Regions from separate parts of the Cupriavidus oxalaticus genome, predicted to be linked through region 1. Evidence: predicted binding sites of a transcription regulator. Region 1 holds the regulator's gene; the other holds the start of a gene.
The links. Region 1 encodes sigma-54, which starts transcription at its own class of promoters, with help from an activator protein. Its sites were predicted from a motif close to TGGCANGNAANCTGCTTT; they were not measured.
Positions count from the first base shown of each region.

Region 2: JTE92_RS06355 (phenol hydroxylase subunit) is a predicted target of sigma-54. The motif match lies at 3,196-3,213, and genes of this name have one in related genera.

Region 1 is NZ_CP069812.1:329,394-337,101, reverse strand. It holds gene JTE92_RS13925 (KpsF/GutQ family sugar-phosphate isomerase) at 1-2, shown strand, start outside; gene lptC (LPS export ABC transporter periplasmic protein LptC) at 46-675, shown strand; gene lptA (lipopolysaccharide transport periplasmic protein LptA) at 796-1,443, shown strand; gene lptB (LPS export ABC transporter ATP-binding protein) at 1,498-2,298, shown strand; gene JTE92_RS13905 (RNA polymerase factor sigma-54) at 2,454-3,932, shown strand; gene hpf (ribosome hibernation-promoting factor, HPF/YfiA family) at 3,981-4,331, shown strand; gene ptsN (PTS IIA-like nitrogen regulatory protein PtsN) at 4,693-5,148, shown strand; gene hprK (HPr(Ser) kinase/phosphatase) at 5,228-6,199, shown strand; gene JTE92_RS13885 (PsiF family protein) at 6,377-6,703, shown strand; gene rapZ (RNase adapter RapZ) at 6,829-7,708, shown strand, end outside.
Region 2 is NZ_CP069811.1:1,439,152-1,446,859, reverse strand. It holds gene JTE92_RS06370 (hypothetical protein) at 1-129, shown strand, start outside; gene JTE92_RS06365 (tripartite tricarboxylate transporter substrate binding protein) at 185-1,180, shown strand; gene JTE92_RS06360 (sigma-54-dependent Fis family transcriptional regulator) at 1,306-2,931, opposite strand; gene JTE92_RS06355 (phenol hydroxylase subunit) at 3,273-3,527, shown strand; gene JTE92_RS06350 (aromatic/alkene monooxygenase hydroxylase subunit beta) at 3,581-4,618, shown strand; gene JTE92_RS06345 (MmoB/DmpM family protein) at 4,636-4,908, shown strand; gene JTE92_RS06340 (aromatic/alkene/methane monooxygenase hydroxylase/oxygenase subunit alpha) at 4,940-6,532, shown strand; gene JTE92_RS06335 (phenol hydroxylase subunit P4) at 6,553-6,915, shown strand; gene JTE92_RS06330 (NADH:ubiquinone reductase (Na(+)-transporting) subunit F) at 6,949-7,708, shown strand, end outside.

The sequences.
Region 1 (7,708 bases):
GAACGGGGCGCGAGAAGCACCGACAAGCACACCGACAAGCACACCATGCAGGCACTCATCGCCTCCCTCAGTGGCATCGTCATGCGGCTGCTGCCGCTGCTGCTGATGGCCATCGTCGCCGGCAGCACCTTCTGGCTGGTGCAGATCAACTCGCCCAGGGAAAGCCAGGACACGCAGGCGGCCAAGAAGCACGAGCCGGACTATTTCATGGACCGCTTCTCGGCCACGGAACTGGCGCAGGACGGCAGCACCAAGATCCGCTTCACGGGCGAGCGCATGGTCCACTTCGAGGACGACCAGACCTACGAGGTCACGCGCCCCGCACTGCGCGCCTACGAACCGGACAGGCCGCCGGTGACGGCACGCGCCGACCTGGGCCGCATGAATGCGGAAGGCTCTGTGATCGACCTGTACGGCAACGGTCATATCCTGCGCCAGCAAGGCGCCGACCCGTCCAAGGATCCGCAGCTGACCGCCGCGTCGAGCTATTTCCAGCTGCTGGTCAACGACGACATCGTCAAGACCGACAAGCCGGTGAAGCTGACGCGCGGCCCCTCGGTGATGACCGCGAACGGGCTGATCTTCAACAACGTCACCCGCGAAGTACAATTGCTCGGCAACGTTCGCGGCACCATCGTCACCGGGCCATCCCCTGGCCGTACGCCGGGGCCCTGACCCGGTCCGCGCGGCCGCCCGGCCGGCAACGGCCATGCCGCCGCGCGCCCTGCCCGTCCCGCACGACCCGCCCGATCTGCATAACCCGCACCACCACGCCCTCTAGCCACTGCTGCCAACATGACTGCTTCCCTGACGACTTCGTCCCGTCGACACGCCGCCCCGGCCCTGCTCGCCGCGGCCATGGCCTTCGGCCTGCTGCTGGCCCAGCCCGCGCTGGCCGAGCGCGCGGACCGCGACAAGCCGATGGTGCTGGAGGCCGACAACGCCAGCTACGACGACGTCAAGCAGATCTATACGCTGACCGGCAACGTGGTGCTGACCAAGGGCACGATGATCCTGAAGTCGGATGCGGCCGAACTGCGCACCGACCCCGAGGGCTACCAGTTCGCGGTGGCCACCTCCAAGCCGGGCAAGCAGGCCTATATCCGCCAGAAGCGCGAAGGCGTCGACGAGTACATCGACGGCTGGGGCGACCGCATCGAATACGACGGCAAGCAGGAGCTGTCCAAGCTGATCGGCCATGCGCGCATGGCGCGCCTGCAGGGCGCCAAGATGCTCGACGAGATCCGCGGCGCGGTGCTGACCTACGACAGCCGCAAGGAGTTCTACACGGCTGCCGGCGGCGGCGACAACACCTCGGCCGCCAATCCGTCGGGCCGCGTGCGCGCGGTGCTGTCGCCGCGGCAGGACCCGAATGCGCAGGGTTCGGCCAGCGGCTCGCCGCTGGACCTGAAGCCGGCGCCCGCGCCCGCCAACAAACCCTGACGCCGGGCGGGGGCTCGCTGCCTCGCCTGAAACGCTGAACGCCAGACTGTGCCAATGACCGATACCGCCACCATCGCCGAAAAGCCCTCCGTCCAAGCCACGGCCGTCCTCGAAGGCGGCAGCACGCTGGTCGTGCGCCACCTGAAGAAGCGCTACGGCTCGCGCACCGTGGTCAAGGATGTCTCGCTGGACGTAAAGAGCGGCGAAGTGGTCGGCCTGCTCGGCCCCAACGGCGCGGGCAAGACCACCTCGTTCTACATGATCGTGGGGCTGGTGAACCTGGACGAGGGCGATATCGTGCTCGACGGCGACCACATCAGCGGCCTGCCGATCCACGAGCGCGCGCGCATGGGCCTGTCCTACCTGCCGCAGGAAGCATCGGTCTTCCGCAAGCTCAACGTCGAGGAAAACATCCGCGCCGTGCTGGAGCTGCAGGTGGAAAACGGCAAACCGCTGGCCAAGGCCGAGATCGACCGCAGGCTCGACGCGCTGCTCGACGACCTGCAGATTGCGCACCTGCGCAACAACCCCGCGCTGTCGCTGTCCGGCGGCGAACGCCGCCGCGTGGAAATCGCGCGCGCGCTGGCCTCGTCGCCGCGCTTCATCCTGCTGGATGAACCGTTCGCCGGCGTGGACCCGATCGCAGTGGGCGAGATCCAGCGCATCGTCAGCTTCCTGAAGGCGCGCAACATCGGCGTGCTGATCACCGACCACAACGTGCGCGAAACGCTTGGCATCTGCGACCACGCGTACATCATCAGCGAAGGCACCGTGCTGGCCGCCGGGCAGCCCGAAGAGATCATCGCCAACGAATCGGTGCGGCGCGTCTACCTGGGCGAAAACTTCCGCATGTGATGTACCCGCCTGCCCGCAGCGGCAGGCCATTGATTCTCCCCGCTTTCGGCCCCATGATCTCGATATGGGCCAGCCCACTGCCGGCGTCGATCAAGCCGCGACATCGATAGCAATTTCCGTTCCAACGACGGAAAGATGCGCATAAAATAGGTCGCATGAAACCGTCGCTACAGCTCCGCCTCTCCCAGCACCTGGCACTGACACCGCAACTGCAGCAGTCGATCAGGCTGTTGCAGCTTTCAACGCTGGAATTGCAGCAGGAAGTCGAACAGGCGCTCACGGAAAACCCCCTGCTCGAACGCGAGAACGACTGGATCGAAAGCCCGCTGCGCGTGGCCGCCGATGGTTCGGTCAACGTGCAGAGCGCGCCGGCGCCGGCACCCGCCGAACCGCAAGGCAACGGCGAGGCACGCAGCGATGGCGCGGCCGACGACGACAGCTACGGCGACAGCAATGGCGGCGAAGACTATGGCGGCGACTGGAGCCTGGACGACTTCGCGCGCCGCCCGCAAGGCGACGAAGACGAGAAGACGCCGATGCAGCTGCGCGAAGCCGAGCCCACGCTGCGCGAATACCTGATGGAACAGCTCACGCCGCTGAAGATCTCGGTGCGCGACAAGGGCCTGGCCATCTTCCTGATCGAATCGCTCGACGACGACGGCTACCTCGGTGCAACGCTCGAAGAGATCTGCGCCGAACTGCCGGAAGAACTCGAGTTCGAGATCGAGGAATTGCAGGCGATGCTAACGCTGCTGCAAAGCTTCGACCCGCCGGGCGTGGGCGCGCGCAACGCGGCCGAGTGCCTGGGCCTGCAATTGCGCCGGCTGCAGCACCCGCAGCGCGAACTGGCGCTGAACATCGTGCACAACCACCTCGAGCTGCTGGCGGTGCGCGACTACACGCGCCTGAAAAAAGCCCTGCAGGTAGACGAGCCTGCACTCAAGGCCGCTCACGAACTGATCCGCTCGCTGGCGCCCTATCCGGGCCACGCCTACAGCCGCCCCGAAGCCGACTTTGTGGTGCCCGATGTGTTCGTGCGCAAGAGCGGCAGCGGCTGGATCGCGCAGCTCAATCCGGATGTGATGCCGAGGCTGCGCATCAACGACATGTACGCGCAGATCCTGCGCGGCGCGAAAGGCGAGTCGGGTACCGCGGGCCTGCAGCAGAAACTGCAGGAAGCACGCTGGCTGATCAAGAATATCCAGCAAAGGTTCGACACGATCCTGCGTGTCTCACAGGCCATTGTCGAGCGTCAAAAGAACTTTTTCACGCACGGCGAAATCGCCATGCGCCCCTTGGTTTTGCGGGAGATTGCCGATACACTGGGATTACACGAGTCAACCATCTCCCGGGTGACGACCAATAAATACATGGCAACGCCGATGGGTACTTTCGAACTGAAGTACTTCTTCGGCAGCCACGTGTCCACCGAAACCGGTGGCGCGGCTTCATCAACGGCCATCCGCGCCTTGATCAAGCAACTGATAGGAGCCGAAGACCCGAGGAATCCCCTTTCCGACAGTCGCATCGCCGAACTGCTGGGTGAGCAAGGCTTCGTTGTCGCACGTCGCACCGTTGCCAAATATCGCGAAGCCCTGAAGATCCCCGCAGTGAATCTCCGCAAGTCTTTGTAGCCGAGCCCACCGCCTGCCTGGTGAGGCTCTTTCAGAAGGAGAAGCGCTATGAACTTCAAGATCAGTGGACACCACCTTGACATCACGCCGCCGTTGCGTGAGTACGTGGAAACGAAGCTGGAGCGAATCGTCAGGCATTTCGATCAGGTCATTGGCGTTAGCGTGCTGCTCTCTGTCGACAATCACAAGGAAAAGGACAGGCGGCAATATGCGGAAATCAATCTACATCTCAGGGGCAAGGACATCTTCGTTGAAGCGCATCATGAAGACCTGTATGCGGCGATCGACGCACTAGTCGACAAGCTGGACCGTCAGGTACTGCGCTACAAGGACCGCGTGCAAGGCCACGACCGCGAAGCGGTCAAGTACCAGATGGCCGCAGCGCAGATGCAGCAATGAGCGTGCCCGGTGGCCCCGCAGAGGGCCGCTGAATCAAGACTGAACAAGGCAAGCCGCGCATAGCGCGGCTTTTTTGCGCCTGTGGCGCCCGAGCAAAGGCTCGTCACCCGTTTGAGACGGAGTGTTCGCAACGGCCGCGGCAGGGTGTATGCTGCGCCATACATGCAGAGCCGCATCCCGCCCGCGCCCGGTTAAGGTGCGGACGCCAACCGGGGCGGCGCTGCGCTGCACAATCACAGGGAGGCCGCTGCTCTATAATGGCCGGACGCCTCGGCATTGCCGGCGACCGGCAGCCTCCGAGCCACACACTGCCCCGCGGAACGGCGGATCCGCCCGCTAACTGAAATCCTGCGCATCGCCCATGAATCGTTTGGCCAAATTGCTGCCACCCGGCAACATCACCCTCGACGTCAGCGTCACCAGCAAGAAGCGTGTGTTCGAGCAGGCCGGGCTCCTCTTCGAGAACAACCATGGCGTGGCGCGCGCCACCGTGACCGACAACCTGTTCGCGCGCGAGTCGCTGGGCTCCACCGGACTCGGCGCCGGCGTGGCGATCCCGCATGGCCGCATCAAGGGCCTGAAGCAGCCGCTGGCCGCCTTCATGCGCCTGGCCGAGCCGATCCCGTTCGAATCGCCCGATGGCAAGCCCGTGTCGCTGCTGATTTTCCTGCTGGTGCCGGAACAGGCCACGCAGCAGCACCTGGAAATCCTGTCCGAGATCGCGCAGCTGCTGTCGGACCGCGACATGCGCGAAGGGCTGGCGACCTTGCCCACTTCCGAAGCCGTGCACCAGCTGCTGACCGAATGGCATCCCTGATTCACCGATCGTCCTGAACGGGCCGGCACAGACCGGACAGGCGCAGCGCCTGGCACACCGCCCCACACGTCATACCCGCATGGAACTCACCGGCGTCACCTCCCAGTCCATCTTCGACGACAACGCAGCCGACCTCAAACTCTCGTGGGTGGCCGGCCTGGAAGGTGCGGACCGCGCCTTCGACGTCGAATTCGCCCGCGAAGCCACCTCCGCCGCGGACCTGGTGGGCCACCTGAACCTGATCCACCCCAACCGCATCCAGGTACTCGGCAAGCCCGAGATCACCTACTATCAGCGGCTGGACGACGATATCCGCAAGCGCCAGATGGGCGAGCTGATCCTGCTGGAGCCGCCTTTCCTGGTGGTGGCCGACGGCATGGAGCCGCCGCCGGACCTGGAGCTGCGCTGCACGCGCTCTTCCACGCCGCTGTTCACCACGCCGGTGTCGTCGGCCGCGGTGATCGACCACCTGCGCCTGTATCTGTCGCGCATTTCCGCGCCGCGCGTGACCATGCACGGGGTATTCCTCGACATCCTCGGCATGGGTGTGCTGATCATGGGCGAATCGGGCCTGGGCAAGAGCGAACTGGGCCTCGAACTGATCTCGCGCGGCCACGGCCTGGTGGCTGACGACGCGGTTGACTTCGTGCGCCTGGGGCCGGACTTTATCGAGGGCCGCTGCCCGCCGCTGCTGCAGAACCTGCTCGAAGTGCGCGGCCTGGGCCTGCTCGACATCAAGACCATCTTCGGCGAGACCGCGGTGCGCCGGAAAATGAAGATCAAGCTGGTGGTGCAGCTGGTGCGCCGCAACGACGGCGAGTTCGAGCGCCTGCCGCTCGATTCGCAATACCTCGACGTGCTGGGCCTGCCGATCCACATGGTCAAGATCCAGGTGGCGGCCGGCCGCAACCTCGCCGTGCTGGTCGAGGCCGCGGTGCGCAATACCATCCTGCGCCTGCGCGGCATCGACACGCTGCGTGACTTCATGGACCGCCAGCGCGCCGCGATGCAGGCCGATGCGGTCTCGCGCGGCCAGGGCCGCCTGCTCTGAGCGGGCTGGTTGCCCGCGCACGCGTTTTCAATTGCTTACAACGGCGGCTTCCCCCGCCGTCAACGCCAGCGTCCAGTCTGCCGTTTTGTGCTGTAATGGGCATCGAGCCCATGACAAGGCCGCCGCCAGCCCTGACACCGTGCGGCCGTGATGTTTTCCACACCAAGGAGAGCAAGCATGAAGAAACTGATCGCGATGTGCGCGCTGGTCACCCCGCTGCTGGCATCCGTGGCCTTCGCCCAGTCGGCGTCGGCGCCGGCAGCGCCCGCCAAGGACAAAGCTCCCACCGCGCAGCAGGAAAAGATGAAGACCTGCAATACGCAGGCCGGCGACAAGAAGGGGGACGAGCGCAAGGCGTTCATGAAGCAATGCCTGTCGGCCAAGCCGGACGCGACGCCCAGGACCCAGCAGGAAAAGATGGCCGCTTGCAGCAAGGAAGGCAAGGGCAAGAAGGGCGACGAATACAAGGCGTACATGAAGGAGTGCCTGTCGAAGTCGGCCTGAGGCACGTCTTTCCCCCGAGCCAACCACGGCATGGCGAACCGCGAGGTTCGCCATCGTTGTTTCCGGGGCCGCAGTCATCCCGCTGTCATGACGCGACCATCACGTGATGCTATGCTTCAGTTGCTATGCGCATCATCCTCATCACCGGCATTTCCGGTTCCGGCAAGTCCGTCGCACTGAACGTCCTCGAAGATGCGGGGTACTACTGCGTGGACAACCTGCCGGCGCAGTTCATCCCGGACCTGGCCCGCTACCTCTCCAGCCAGGGCTATACGCACCTGGGCATTGCCACCGACATCCGCAGCCGCGAGTCGCTCGACCAGTTGCCCGATACCGTGCGCACGCTCGCCGGCGAGCACCAGGTCGAGGTGCTGTTCCTGACGGCCAGCACGGACGCGCTGGTGCAGCGCTACTCCGAGACGCGCCGGCGCCATCCGCTGTCGATCCGCACCGATGGTGGCGTGGTAAGCCCCGGCGGCGAGCCGGCCTTCAACGACACCGCGCTGATGGAAGCGATCGAAATGGAGCGCGAGCTGCTGAGCCCGCTGGCCGAGGCCGCGCACCGCATCGACACCAGCAATGTGCGCACCAATACGCTGCGCAGCTGGATCAAGGAGCTGATCCGCAACGACAGCGAGCGCCTGACGCTGCTGTTCGAGTCCTTCGGCTTCAAGCACGGTGTGCCCAGCGACGCCGACATGGTGTTCGACGTGCGCTCGCTGCCCAATCCCTATTACGACCTGGCGCTGCGCCCGCTGACCGGGCGCGACACGCCGGTGATCGATTTCCTGCAGGCGCAGCCGATGGTGCTGGCGATGGCCGAGGACATCCGCGCCTATGTGGAAAAGTGGCTGCCGAGTTTCATCGCCGACAACCGCAGCTACCTGACCGTCGCCATCGGCTGTACCGGCGGCCAGCATCGCTCGGTCTATATTGCGGAAAGGCTCGCCAACTATTTCCGCGCGCATGGTAATGTGCTGGTGAGACACCGAGAGCTCGCGCCGG
Region 2 (7,708 bases), on a different replicon from region 1:
CTGGTCGACCTGCCCACCTGGGCGCGCCGCTGGCCAGCTGCTCGCGGTGCGGTGCGCACCACGCTGCCTGTGCTGTGGACGCTGGCCAGCGGGGACACCGCGCGCGACGTTGACGAGTCGATCCGCTGAAGCGCAGCGCAAGGCAAGTACAACCCGCATCGCGCGGGCACGAGGAGAGAAGACCATGAAGACGTTGTTCCAGCGGCTGGCCTGTACCGGCCGCGCAGCCGCGCTTGTCCTGGCGGCAAGCCTTTCGTTTGCCGCACCGGCCGCGCATGCGGCCTATCCCGATCGCCCTATCCGCTGGATCGTGCCGTTCCCATCGGGCGGCGCGATGGACAACATCGCTCGCACGCTGGGCGAGGACATGTCGCGCACGCTCGGGCAGTCGATCGTGGTCGAGAACCGGCCCGGCGCCGGCGGCAATATCGGTGCCGAACTCGTGGCACGTTCGCCGGCCGACGGCTATACGCTGATCATCGTGGCCAATGGCATGGCCGTGAACCCGGCGCTGTACGGCAAGCTGTCGTACGACCCGATCAAGGACTTCGCCCCGGTATCTCTGCTGGCCGTCGTGCCCAACGTGCTCGTTGCGAACAAGGCGCGCCGGAATGAGACCACGGTCAAGGACGTGATCGCCCACGCCAAGGCATCGCCGGGCAGGTTTACCTATGCCTCGGCCGGCAATGGCACTTCCATTCACCTGGCGGCGGAACTGTTCACGTCCATGGCGGGCGTCGACATGTTGCATATTCCGTACAAGGGCAGCGGCCCGGCCATGACCGACCTGCTCGGCGGGCAAGTGGACTACATGTTCGACAGCATCACCTCGGCCAAGCCGCAGATCGACGCGGGCAAGCTGACGCCGATCGCCGTCACGACCGCCACGCGCTCCAGCGCGCTGCCCAATGTGCCGACCGTCGCCGAAGCGGGACTGCCGGGCTACGAGCTGTCGCCGTGGTTCGCGGCCTTCGTGCCCGCGAAGACGCCGCAGCCCGTCATTGACACGCTGAATCGCGCGATGCTCGAAGCCCTGCGCAAGCCGGCCGTGCAGAAACGCCTGGCGCTGATCGGCGCCGAGCCGATCGGCAGCCCGCCCGGCGTGCTGCGCAACCACCTGGCAAAGGAAACCGAGAAGTGGGGTGCGCTGATTCGCCAGCGTGGCATCCACGCTGACTGAATCGTCGCCGTGATGGGCCATGCCGGCGCTGCCCGCGACGGCAGCCGATCAGCGCCATGCGTTGCCGCGCGCCGAAGGCGTCTGCGGTAATGCTTCCGTCCGGCCGGCCGTGCCCGGCCGGATGGTCACTTCTTCAGCCGATACGCCAGTTGCGGCCGCGTAATGCCCAGCATGCGCGCCGCCGACGACAGGTTGCCGCGCGTCGTGTCGATGGCGAGCTGCATCAGCCGGGCCTCGATCTGCGGCAGCGATACTTGCTGGTCCAGCAGCCTCTGCAGCAGGGCGTCGGCGTCCTCGGGTGCCTCGGCGGCCTGCCCCTGCTGGCTGGCGAACAGGTGGGACGTATCGATCAACCCGGCCGCGGGCGCAAGCAGCACGCCGCGCTCGATCATGTTCTCGAGCTCGCGGATATTGCCGGGCCACTGGTACTGCATCAGCGCTTCGCGCGCGCGCTGGCTCAGGCCGCGCACCTGCTTCTGGTAGCACGCGTTGAAGCGCTGGATAAATGCCTGCGCCAGTTCCGCAATGTCTTCGCGCCGTTCGCGCAAGGCCGGGATCGCCACCGGGTAGGTGCTGATCCGGTAGAACAGGTCCGCGCGGAACTGGCCCTGCCGGATTGCCTGCGCAAGGTTGACGTTGGTGGCCGCAATCAGCCGCACGTCGATCTTGCGCGTCTCGACGCCGCCCAGGCGCTCGACCTCGGCGTTCTGCAGCACTCGCAGCAGCTTGACCTGGGCCGACAGCGGCAGGTCACCGATCTCGTCGAGGAACAGCGTGCCGCCGTGCGCGCGCTCGAAGCGGCCGGGGCGCGACTGCTGGGCCCCGGTGTAGGCGCCTTTCTCGACGCCGAACAGCTCGGATTCGATCAGTTCGTGTGGAATCGCCGCGCAGTTCACTGCAATGAACGGCTGCTCGGCGCGCGGCCCGTGGTCGTGCAGCCAGCGCGCAAACATCTCCTTGCCGGCGCCGGTTTCGCCCGTCAGCAGCACCGTGATATGGCTGTCCGCCGCGGCCGACAGCAGGCCAAAGGCTTCGCGGAAAGCGGGGGACTGGCCGATCAGGTTGCCCTGGTTGGCGCCGCACAGCGTCTCGCGCAGCGTGCTGACTTCCTGCTGTAGCGTGAGCAGGTCGCTGATGACCGAGTCGGGCTCGAAGTACTTCAGGTATTCGGGGTCGTCCCATTCCTCGGCCGGCTTGCCGACGATGCGGCACAGTGCATCGAGCCGGCGCTGGCATTCGGTTTCCTTATAGATGACGAGCCGGTCCATGAACGTGCTGCTATAGCCCGAGGCATAGCCGAGCTGCACCCAGCAGCCGCCTTCCTCACGGCTCAGTTCCTCGTTGTAGGGGGCTTCGCCTTCCCAGGAGTCCTGCCACAGGAATTCGCCATAGAAGTGGCCGGTGTCACGGTCGATCTCCAGCCGGACCGGGTCGACGCGCGTCACGCCTTCCAGCATATGGAGCTGTGGCCCGAGCAGGAACGCATCGTCAGGCGAAGTCTCCAGTTCATCCTTGCGTTCGCGCTTGACCATCTCGGCGTCGCGCATGCCCTGCGCGTAGCCCATGCGGATCAGCAGGCCCTTGCCGCGTTCCAGGCCCAACGTATCCAGGATCTCCTTGCGCAGGTAGCTCAGGGCCTCGGTGTGCATCAGCACCATGCGCGAATCGCCCAGCCGGATCTGCGCGGCCTTGGGGTCAATCGTCAGCAGCGAAGCCAGGTCGAACTGTGGCTGCTTGGGGGGCGCGGTCATCTCCATCTCCAGAATGCCTGCGGGCGCGAATCGATCCGGAGGGGAACGTCCTGAGCCTCGGTTTTTCCGTAGCCTAACACGCGCGATCGGGGGCTTGGCCAACGGCCGACGACGGTGCCGACTGCATGGTGCGGCGCAGTACCACCGGATTTGATCATTTGGTGAAAACCGGCTTTTTCACCTCATCAAATCGTCAAGCGAGCGCGCCATGGAAACGCCTGCCGCTTTCCCGCAATCCGTTGCGGCACGCGGCTTTGCAGCCGGTGGCACGGCCTTCGCTATATCTCCTCTCACCAAAAACAGCACGCACCCATCGGTGTGCAACGCAGCAGGAGCGAGACATGACCGCATTGATTGCCCAGTCCACGTCGCCGGCCCGCGGACGCGCCCAGCCCTACGTCCGCGTGACCGCGCGCGACGAGCAGTGGGTCGAGTTCGAGTTCTCGCTCGGCGACCCCGCGCTTTACGTCGAGCTGGTCATGCGCCCTGACCAGTTCTCGGCGTTCTGCGCCGCCCAGTGCGCCATCGCGGTGCCGCACCTGCTGGGCCGCGCACTGGAACATGAGCGCGATAAATGGAGCGATACCGTGGCCTGAGCCACGGACAAGCCGAACACCAGAACACCACAAGGGAGACAGGAGCAACCATCATGCAAATCGATATCCGTACGGACAGCGTCAGCCCGATCCGCCAGACCTTCGCCAATCTTCAACGGCGCCTTGGCGCCGACAAGCCCGCCACGCGCTACCAGGAGGCGATGTACGACCTGCAGCCCGAAACCAGCTTCCACTACCGGCCGCTGTGGCAGCCGCAATACGAGCTCTACGACGCGCGCCGCACGCAGGTGGTCATGCAGGACTGGTATGCGCTGAAAGATCCGCGCCAGTTCTACTACGGCAGCTACGTCAATGCACGGGCGCGCCAGCAAGACACGATGGAGAAGAACCTGGAGTTCGTGGAGAAGCGCGGCCTGCTGGCGTCGCTGCCGGCGCAACTGCGCGAACTGCTGACGCTGGGCGTGGTGCCCCTGCGCCACGTGGAGTGGGCAGCCAACATGAACAACGCCGCCATCACGGCTTATGGCTTCGGCTCGGCCATCACCGAGGCGGCCATGTTCCAGACCATGGATCGTCTTGGCATTGCGCAGTACCTGACCCGCATCGGCTTGCTGGCCGGCGACAGGGCGGCGGTCGATGCCGCCAAGACGGCATGGATGGAGGACCTGGCCTGGCAGCCACTGCGCCATGCGATCGAGGACCTGATCGTGCGTGAGGACTGGTTCGAACTGCACGTGGCGCAGAACCTCGTGATGGACGGGCTGCTTTACCCGCTGGTCTACCAGCGCCTGGATGCGCGCCTGTCCGTCGAAAGCCCGGCGTTCTCGCTGGTCACCGACTTCATGACCACCTGGTACGCAGAAACCACGCGCTGGGTTGACGCAACGGTCAGGACGGCGGCCCAGGAATCGCCCGCAAACGCCGGCGTGATCGCAGGCTTCGCCTGTGCATGGCTCGACCGCTTCCAGCACGCGCTGGCGCCGCTGGCGCGCCGCCTGTTCGCCGACGACGCCGATGCGGCACTGGGCGAAGCGGTTGCCGCGCTGACCAGGCGCCTGGCGGGGCTCGGGCTGGTCCGCGCCGCCGACACGGCATCTCCCACGCCGGCCCCCGTAGCCGCCGCTGCATGACACCAGGAAAGCACGCCATGACCGCACAGATTGTATTTATCGCCCTGCAGGCCAACGAAGAGATGCGTCCCGTCATCGACGCGATCGAGGCCGACAACCCGCATGCCACCGTCAACCGCTATCCGGCCATGGTCAAGATCGACGCGCCGGGGCGCCTGGAAATCAACCGCGCCAGCGTGGAAGAACGCATGGGGCGCGCGTGGGACGTGCAGGAACTGCAGCTCGGCCTGATCTCGCTGGCCGGCAACATCGACGAAACCGAAGACCGGTTCGTGCTGGCCTGGCACTGAGCCCCGGGTCCGAACATCAGGAGACAAGCACATGACCACCGTCACCGCAACCGCCGCAGCCGCCCGTCAGGCCGCCCGGCCCAAGCTGTCGCTCAAGGAAAAGTACGCCGTGCTGACGCGCGACCTGGGCTGGGAAACCACTTACCAGCCAATGGATGCCGTGTTCCCGCACGACCAGTTCGAAGGCATCGTGATCCACGACTGGAACGGCTGGGAAGACCCGTTCCGCCTGACCATGGACGCGTATTGGAAATTCCAGTCCGAGAAGGAGCGCAAGCTGTACGCGATCATCGACGCGTTCCAGCAGAACAACGGCCAGCTCAATGTCACCGACGCGCGCTACGTCAACGCGCTCAAGCTGTTCCTGACCGGCGTGTCGCCGCTGGAGTATGCCGCGCACCGCGGCTTTGCCATGGCCGGGCGCAACCTGCGTGGCGTGGGCGCGCGCGTGGCGTGCCAGATGCAGTCGATCGACGAGCTGCGCCATTGCCAGACGCAGATCCACACCATCAGCCACTACAACAAGTACTTCAACGGCTTTGCCGACTGGCGCCACCTGCATGACCGGCTGTGGTATCTGTCGGTGCCGAAGTCGTATTTCGAGGACGCCATGACGGCAGGGCCGTTCGAGTTCATCACGGCCATCTCGTTCTCGTTCGAATACGTGCTGACCAACCTGCTGTTCATGCCGTTCATGTCGGGCGCGGCCTACAACGGCGACATGGCTACCGTGACCTTCGGCTTTTCCGCACAGTCCGATGAATCGCGCCACATGACGCTCGGGCTGGAAGTGGTGAAGTTCATGCTGGAGCAGGACCCGGCCAACCGCCCGATCATCCAGAAGTGGATCGACAAGTGGTTCTGGCGCGGCTACCGCCTGCTGACGCTGGTGGCGATGATGATGGACTACATGCTGCCCAAGCGCGTGATGAGCTGGAAGGAGGCGTGGGAGATCTACTTCGAGCAGAACGGCGGCGCGCTGTTCGCCGACCTGGCGCGCTATGGCATCCGCATGCCCAGGTACCACGAGCAGGCCGCGAAGGAGAAGGACCACCTGTCGCACATCGCCTGGTCGATCTTCTACAACTTCAACCACGCCGCGGCAATCCACACCTGGGTGCCCGAACCGTCGGAGATGGCCTGGCTCGCCGAGAAGTATCCCGACAGCTTCGACAAGCACTATCGGCCGCGCTTCGACTACTGGCAGCAGCAACAGCAGACCGGGCAGCGCTGGTACAACCCTGGCCTGCCGATGCTGTGCCAGGTGTGCCAGATCCCGATGGCCTTCACCGAGCCCGACGATCCGACGCAGATCTGCTACCGCGAGGCCGAGCATGACGGCGACCACTACCACTTCTGCTCGGACGGCTGCCGCGACATCTTCCTGGACGAGCCCGAGAAGTATGTGCAGGCGTGGCTGCCGGTGCACCAGATCTTCCAGGGCAACTGCGGCGGCGCGACGCTGCCCGAGGTGCTGGACTGGTATCACCTGAGCCCCGCCGACCGCGGCGATTTCGCCGATTCGCAGGACCGCGCCAACTGGCAGCGCTGGACCGGCGCCGCAGGCGCGCAGGCTGCGGAGCAGGGCGGCGGCGCGCCGTGCTGCGGCCACGGACACGACTGAACAGCACACCGGAGACCACCATGCCAGTCATTGCACTGAATCCCGGCTATGCGGGCGAGACCCGCGACCGCATCGGGAACTTCCACGGCAACCAGCTCGTGTACTTCGGCTGGGACCAGCACCTGCTGTTCTGCAGCCCGTTCACGCTGCCGCTGCCGCCCGACCTGCCGTTCGGCGCCATGGTCAGCGACGTCATCGCGCCGCTGCTGGCCGCCCATCCGGACGGCGCCGCCATCGACTGGACGCAGGCGCAGTGGCTGCGCGGCGGCGAGCCCTTCGCACCGGACACCGCCGCCAGTCTGGTGGCCAACGGGCTCGGGCACAAGTCGCTGCTGCGCCTGCGCACGCCCGGCCTGCGCGGCATTGCCGGCTCCTGCAACTGACGCTGCCGCGCCCACGGTATTACGGAGGCTGTCATGACCTACCAACTGACCATCGAGCCCCTCGGGCAGACCATCGACATCGAAGCGGGCCAGACCGTGCTCGATGCGTGCCTGCGCGCCGGCGTGTGGCTGCCGCATGCCTGCGGCCATGGCCTGTGCGGGACCTGCAAGGTACAGACGCTGCAAGGCGAACTCGACCACGGCGAGGCATCGCCGTTCGCGCTGATGGATTTCGAGCGCGAGGAAGCGAAGTGCCTGGCCTGCTGCGCCACGCCGGTGTCCGACATGGTGATCGAGGCCGACATCGAGCCCGACCCCGACGCGCAATGCCTGCCGCTGACGGACTTCACCGCCGAAGTGGTGCGCATCGAGGCGCTCACGCCGACCATCAAGGGCGTGTTCCTGCGCATCGACGGCGAGCCGCTGCAGTTCCAGCCCGGCCAGTACGTCAACGTGTGGATCGGCAAGGAGGCCACGCCGCGCGCGTTCTCGATTGCGAGCGCGCCCACGGCGGCCGAGATCGAGCTGAACATCCGCCTCGTCCCCGGCGGCAGCGTCACCACTTACGTGCATGAGCAATTGCAGGCAGGCGAGCGTCTGCAGCTCTCTGGCCCGCTGGGCCGCTTCTTCGTGCGCAAGAGCGACCCGCGGCCGCTGGTGTTCATGGCGGGCGGCTCGGGGTTGTCGAGCCCGCGTTCGATGATCCTCGACCTGCTGGCGTGCGGCGACCCGCGCGAGATCGTGCTGGTGCAGGGTGCTCGCAACGCGAGCGAACTGTACTACCGCGAAGCGT